Regions from separate parts of the Arthrobacter sp. TMN-49 genome, predicted to be linked through region 1. Evidence: predicted binding sites of a transcription regulator. Region 1 holds the regulator's gene; the other holds the start of a gene.

Region 1 (3,410 bases):
ACGTTGTCATCGCTGAGGCCGTGGCCGAGGTAGGTTGCCAGCTCCTGGCGGAGAGTGCTGAATTCCCTGTCGGGGTACCTGTTGAGGCCTTCCAGTTCCGCAGCGACGGCTTTCAGGATGGCTTCCTTGGCGTCGGCGGGGACACCGAAGGTATTCTCATTGACATTCAGCAGCACCGGGACGTCAAGTTGGGGTGCACCGTAGGGGTGCAGTCCGCGCAGATCGTCGCGGAGTGGCAATTGGCCTAGGCGTTCAAACTGATCCATGGTTCCAGCTTAATTGCCGGGGGCGGCAAACACCGAAACCGTGACAGTATGCGGACACTTTGCCCCGGCCACCCGTTCGTGGGTTTGCCGGCTGCCGGTGTTCTACTGCGGGATGGGCACGAAGATCCGCTGCCCTGCTTGCAGTACGCCTGTGCTGAGTTCGTTCAGGGCAACGATCTCCCGTACCACTTCGCGGACGTCCCGATTCGGATTGGAGGCGCCGGCGATGCTCCATAAACTGTCGCCCTGGAGGACAGTCACCGAATGCGCGTAACTGTCCATATCGATGGCCGGATGCTCAGCGCTGGCGTTGGCAGGGCTTGCCAGGGAGCCAAAGACAATTGCCAAGGCGATGAACACCAGCAGTGAGGAGGCAACGATGGCCGGCACACCAAAGAGAACAAGCCTGCCCCTGCGCGTCAGCGCCAGCTTTGCCGCGGGGGCAGCTCGCCAATGATGCTGGGCGGAGCCGGCCGGGCCGGCGCCGAACAGGGCCTTGGGTGTACTACTAAGAGGTCCTGCAGAGATAACCATTGCATTCATGACTTCTCGTCCTTTCACAGTGGATCTAGATCCCTGGCCACACATGCCGACTGGATCGAAATTCCATACTTCGTATCCTCGATAGAACGTATGTTCTAATTTGCTACTAGTACAGTTTTAGCATCTATTGACGACACTTGCCAAGGGTTGATAGAACAAATGTTTGAAATTGGCCGTATTGTGGCTTAAACTTGAATCACAAGGATTGGCCGCTAGATGCAGTCCACCAGCAGGCACTGACATTGTTCAGGGCAGCCACGAAAGGACCCGGAACCATGGCGCTTCACGAACCTCCGCACCGCATCCCCCAAGCACCCAGCCGCGCTGGCATGAAGGGGCTCACTGTTCGGCAGAAAAAGATCCTTGAGTGCATCCAGCGCTCCATTGCCGACAAGGGCTACCCGCCCTCCATGCGTGAAATCGGCGACGCCGTCGGGCTGGCCAGCCTGTCCAGCGTCACGCACCAACTGACCCAGCTTGAGCGCCACGGCTACTTGCGGCGCGACCCCAAGCGCCCCCGCGCCATGGAAGTTCTTATCCCACTGGTTTTGGACAACGGCGAGGTGGAGATTGAAGGGGTCAGCGCACCATCACAGCTACGCAGCTCCAACGGGCTCAACTTCGCCGAACTCAGCAGCTCCTCTGACACTGCCTTTGTTCCGTTGGTGGGCCGTATTGCGGCCGGCGGTCCCATCCTGGCCGACCAGTCGGTCGATGACATCATGCCGTTGCCACGCCAAATTGTGGGCAGCGGGGAGCTGTTCATGCTCAAGGTTCAAGGTGATTCCATGATCGACGCGGCCATCTGCGACGGTGACTGGGTGGTGGTGCGCCAACAGCCAACAGCCAACAATGGCGACATTGTGGCTGCCCTGCTCGACGACGAGGCCACTGTTAAAACGTTCCGTCAGCGTGACGGGCACACCTGGTTACTGCCCCAGAACACCCGCTATGAACCCATTCTGGGGGACCACGCAACCATCATGGGCAAAGTGGTGTCGGTGCTCCGAAGCCTCTAGTCGCGCCAAATAACACGCATACGGATTCATGGTTCCTAAGGCCCAGGAACGGGCATTTTCCGGCTACTATCCGACACGTCGGCCGCGGGCGGCCTTTGGTGTCTCCTTTACGTAGCCTACAAAAATACCCGTTCCTGGGCCATAGCGTTATTTCCCGGAGAGCCGCTTCAGGGCCGCCAAGGCCACGGCGCGGTCCTTGGTGGCCCAGAACGGCGGCAGTGCCGCGCGCAAGAATCCGCCGTAACTGGCGTTGGCCAGGCGGGAATCAAGAACAGCCACCACTCCCCTGTCGGCGCTTGAGCGAATCAGGCGCCCCACGCCTTGGGCCAGCCGCACGGCTGCATGGGTTGCGGAGATGGCTATGAAGCCGTCGCCGCCGCTTTGTGCCACGGCCCGGGCCCTCGCTGTCACCAGCGGGTCATCGGGTCGCGGGAACGGAATCCTGTCAATGACCACCAGCCGGCAGGACGTTCCTTGAACGTCAACGCCTTGCCACAGTGACATGGTGCCGAACAGGCAGGTGTCCGGTTCGTCGGCGAATTCCTTGATGAGCCCAGCCATGGAGGAATCGCCCTGGCACAGAATCTTGACCGAGAGTTTCTTGCGCAATTTTTCAGCCGCGTCCTCTGCCGCTCGGCGCGAAGAGAACAACGCCAGGGTACCGCCACCGGCGGCAGTGATCAGCGCAGCCAGTTCATCAAGCTGCTCGGCCGACATGCCAAAGCCTGGTTTTTGCAGGTGCGCAGCCACGTACAGCATGCCTTGCTTGGGGTAGTCGAAGGGAGAGCCGACGTCGGCCCCCGTCCAGGCGGGTGCCTCGGGACCCAGCAGGCCCAGCCCGCCGGCCGTGGCCTGGAAGGATTCGCCAATGGCCAACGTTGCCGAAGTCAGCACCACTGTCCGGTCCGCGAACAAGCCCTCACGAAGTTTCATGGCCACACTCAAGGGGGCAATGTTAATGACCGCCGGTTCGCCGTCGTCAGCCTTCTGATAACCCTTGCCGGGGGTGAAACTGCCTGGCCGTGAAGCCCACACCACCTCACGCGCATCAGCGGCAGTGAGCAGCCGCTCGCACAGATCAAAGATCAAGTTCAGCCGGGCCCGGGCAATGGACCTGCCGCCGTCCACTGCGGCGTTGCCCTCCGGTTTGGAATCTGAGAGTGCCGCCCGCACGGCGTCGCGCACTTGTGCAACGGCCTGGCTTTGAACGTCGTTCAGGCCGTTGGGCAGCAAACCCTCCGCCGTCCCGGCAAAAGCCAGATCCAGTGCCGTAGCACTGGCGTGAATGGCCTCAACCGAAACAGCTGTGTGCTTGCGGGTACTGGAGGCTGCCGCCTGCACCATCTGCACCGACAGTTGCCCGGTGACGGCACCGGTGACCCTGTCCTGTAGTTCGTGGGCTTCATCCACCACCACCACGTCATAGTCCGGCAGAACCGCAATGCCCTCGAAGGCGCTGATGGCCAGCATGGCGTGGTTTGTCACCACGATGTCCGCTTCGGCGCCACGGGCGCGGGCCAGCTCCGAGAAGCATTCAGTGGCCAGCGGGCACTTCTGCGCCCCCAGGCATTCCATCGAGGTG
Region 2 (3,410 bases), on a different contig from region 1:
CCCCCACCACGGACGTTCCCATTGTGCTCGAACGGCTCATTGACGGAGAGGCGCACCGGCAAATCCATGTTGCCAAGTGGGGGCTGGTGCCGGGCTGGGCCAAGGACCCCGGGGTGGGGGTGCGTGCCTTCAACGCACGCAGTGAAACCGTGGCGGAGAAGCCAACGTTCCGGGCGGCCTTGAAGACCAAACGTTGCGGGGTGCCCGTGCAGGGCTACTACGAATGGAAGAAGTCACCGGACGGCAAGAGCAAACAACCGTACTTTGTGCACAGCGCCGACGGCTCACTCATCACCTTTGCCGGGCTTTACGAATGGTGGAAGGACCCCGCCAAGGACGATGGGGCGCCGGACCAATGGCTACTATCCACCAGCATCATCACCATGGCATCGCCACCGGAAGGGGAGCTGGCCACCTTGCACGACAGACTGCCGGTGCCGTTGAGCATTGAAGGTTTGACGCAATGGCTCAACCCGGCAGCTGGCTCGCCGGTGCAACTGCTGGAAATGGTCCTGGCGGAGGCCTACGGCCAGGCGGCCACGTGGCAGCTTGATCCTGTCAGTGCTGCCGTGGGGAATGTGCGCAACGACGGCCCCGAACTCATCGAGCCCGTCGCGCTGTAGGGGCCGGCGACGAGTCAGACGTTGCCGGCGTCGTCCACGGCCCAGACAGGATTATTCACGACGGCGCCCGCCGCAACCGCCTGCGCCAGCACGGCGTCGACCTCGGCCTGTGAGATACAACTCACGGGAGCGGGACACGTCACGGACGCCCAAGGTAATAAACGTCAACCGCTGTTCCATGGTGGCGCTTTAGTCCTCGGAGTCCTCGGGAGACCAGCGGCGGAAGTCCAGTGACAGGTACAAGGCAAGGGCCGCTGAATTGCTGGATTCGACCCGCAGGGCAACATCTGTCTTGCCCTCGTTAAACAACGTGTCCATGGTGGCAAGAACCAAGTCCTCGGCCAGGCCGCGGCGGCGGTGCTCACGGTCAGTGATCAGCTCAATGATGAAGGGAGTGTCGGGGGTGTCGTCACCGATTGCGTGCTCCACCACCAGCACGGCTGCGACGATTTTTCCGTTTTCATCCAAGGCAACGTGAGAGGCGCTGGGGAGGAAGGGGCCGTATTTGCCGGCCATGGAGGCTTGCATGTCTGCCAAGGCAACTTCGATCGAATCACCGGCGGCTCCGGCGTCGTAGGCGGTGTAGTACAGCTCCCCAAGGCGTGGGAGATCTGATTTCAGGACGGTACGTGAAGCCATCTTGAGTTCGCGTTCCAATGGAGTGGTCTTTGCGATGAGGGTGACCATGTCAGTCATGGAACGCTCCTTATAAAAAATCGTCGTGGCGCCGTCAGTACGACTAAGCCAATGGCCATAAGGCAATGCTAGACGCCAGTTGCGTTGTCAGCTATCTACATAACGCTTTATGCGCAGAACAGATGTCCGCGCAAGCGTTTCTTCCCAATGTGCGGGTTACTTTCCGCGTGAAATTGAGCGTACACTTAAATCTATTCGGATATATGTACTAATGAGTCATTCGGATCAAGAACATGATGCTGAGTTGGCATTGCCGGGTGGAGGTGGAGTGCGCGCATGGGCACCTTTAGCGAGTCGGTCAAGGTGGGGCGCTCAGCTGCGGGGGCGCTGGTGCAGCTGTGGTGGCGTGGGCGGTGCTACACCCTCGCCGCCGAACCCTTGTGTTGGTATGAGCGGCGCCCCTGGTGGGAGAGCGAGACACGCATGCGCCCGGGTGAAGGGGTGGGATACGTGGACACCCAAATGTGGCGGGTGCAAGTACGCCAGGAAGGCAAAACGGAGCTGTTGACTTTGGACTTGGTGAGGTACCGGCCCAGTGACCGTTGGCGGGTCATAAAAATCCATGACGCTGTGGATGAGCATTTTAAGGAGCTGCTAGAAGGTGCGTAACTTTGTCCACTTGCACTGCGCCTCAGCCTTCAGTGCTCACTATGGGGTCTCCTGGCCCGAGGACTTGGCCCAGGCTGCAGCCGCCGATGGCGCCAACGCGCTGGCCATCACCGACAGGGATGGACTCTACGGTGCCGTCAAGCATGTCAAAGCCTGCAGGGCTGCCGGGATTGACCCCCTAGTGGGGGTTGACCTTGCCGTGCTGGAAGAGGGGCAAAACGGGTTAGAAGTGGCCGGACGCGTGGTGATCCTGGCCCATGGTTCAGCCACCCTGGCTCCGGGTGCAGGCTACGGCGCCCTGTGCCGACTCATTTCTGCCGCACATGACCAACCCAGGGGGCTTGTGGGCCTCACCCTGGCCCAACTGGCCGCAGGTGTTGTGGACACGAATTCCGGCAGGGCTGCCTTGACAGTTTTACTTGGCCCCGCATCACCGGTGGGCAGGGCCCTGAATGGGCGCAAATATCTGGTGCCGCGCACCAAATTTTTGAGTTGGCGCAATGCCATGCCTGTCGGCTCCCTTGTGGTGGAAATCTTGAGCCATTTGAGCGCACCCGGCGCACCCATGAGCACATCCCAGGCAGTGCGGATGCTGAAATTGGCGCAGGAGTTTGATGTCCCCGCCGTTCTAAGCAACGCCGTGCGCTACAGCTGTGAAGATGATGCGCCCACGGCAGATGTTCTGGATGCTGCCAGGAACATCGCGCCGTTGGAGAAGCTCAATGACTTGCAACCCACGGGGCAGGCCTGGCTTAAAAGCGCTGCCCGCATGCAGGCCGTGGCGCAAGAGATTGTGTACCAGGGCGGCTATGGCAGTGCCGAGCTGAGGCAGCTATGGTCCAACACCGAACAGCTGGCTGACAAATGCCGGCTTGACCCCGCAGCCGATCTTGGCTGGAAACAACCCAAAACCCCTGAATCACAGGTGTTGGGGTTGACGCAGCCGGCGGGCATGGAGTTGCGCCAGCGCACAGAGGCAGGGCTCAACCAGCGCTTCGGGGGACTCCCCGGCAAGAAGCTGCTTGAGGTGCGCAACAGGCTGGAGGTGGAACTGGCCACCATTGGCGGGTTGGGCTTTGATTCCTACTTCCTTACCGTGGCGGAAGTCTCGGAGATGATCAAGGACATGGGGGTGCGCCGGGCAGCGCGAGGTTCCGGGGCGTCGTCGCTGGTTAACTATCTGCTGGGCATCAGCGCCGTGGACCCCATAGCTAACGACTTGCTCTTTGAACGCTTCCTCTCCCTGGACAGGTCAACGCTGCCTGACATTGACCTTGATGTGGAAAGTGCGCAACGTCACAATGTGTACAGGCGCATTTTTGAACGATTTGGCTCCAAACGGGTCACCCTGATGAGCATGCAAAACAGCTACCGTGCCCGCGGAGCTGTCAGGGATGCCGGCCTGGCGTTGGGCATGGACAGGGCCGAGATTGATCAGATAGCCAAACAGCTGTGGCGGTTTTCGGCAGGATCCTTCCGGGA

The links. Region 1 encodes LexA, which represses DNA repair genes until DNA is damaged. Its sites were predicted from a motif close to TCGAACANNTGTTCGA; they were not measured.
Region 2: ACX80E_RS05685 (DUF6504 family protein) is a predicted target of LexA. The motif match lies at 1,434-1,449, and genes of this name have one in related genera.

Annotation. Positions count from the first base shown of each region.
Region 1 is NZ_JBTNDH010000021.1:10,755-14,164, reverse strand. It holds gene ACX80E_RS11085 (histidinol-phosphate transaminase) at 1-266, opposite strand, end outside; gene ACX80E_RS11080 (LysM peptidoglycan-binding domain-containing protein) at 369-809, opposite strand; gene lexA (transcriptional repressor LexA) at 1,085-1,828, shown strand; gene ACX80E_RS11070 (ATP-dependent DNA helicase) at 1,976-3,410, opposite strand, start outside.
Region 2 is NZ_JBTNDH010000009.1:7,584-10,993, reverse strand. It holds gene ACX80E_RS05695 (SOS response-associated peptidase) at 1-623, shown strand, start outside; gene ACX80E_RS05690 (GNAT family N-acetyltransferase) at 813-1,319, opposite strand; gene ACX80E_RS05685 (DUF6504 family protein) at 1,596-1,928, shown strand; gene ACX80E_RS05680 (DNA polymerase III subunit alpha) at 1,921-3,410, shown strand, end outside.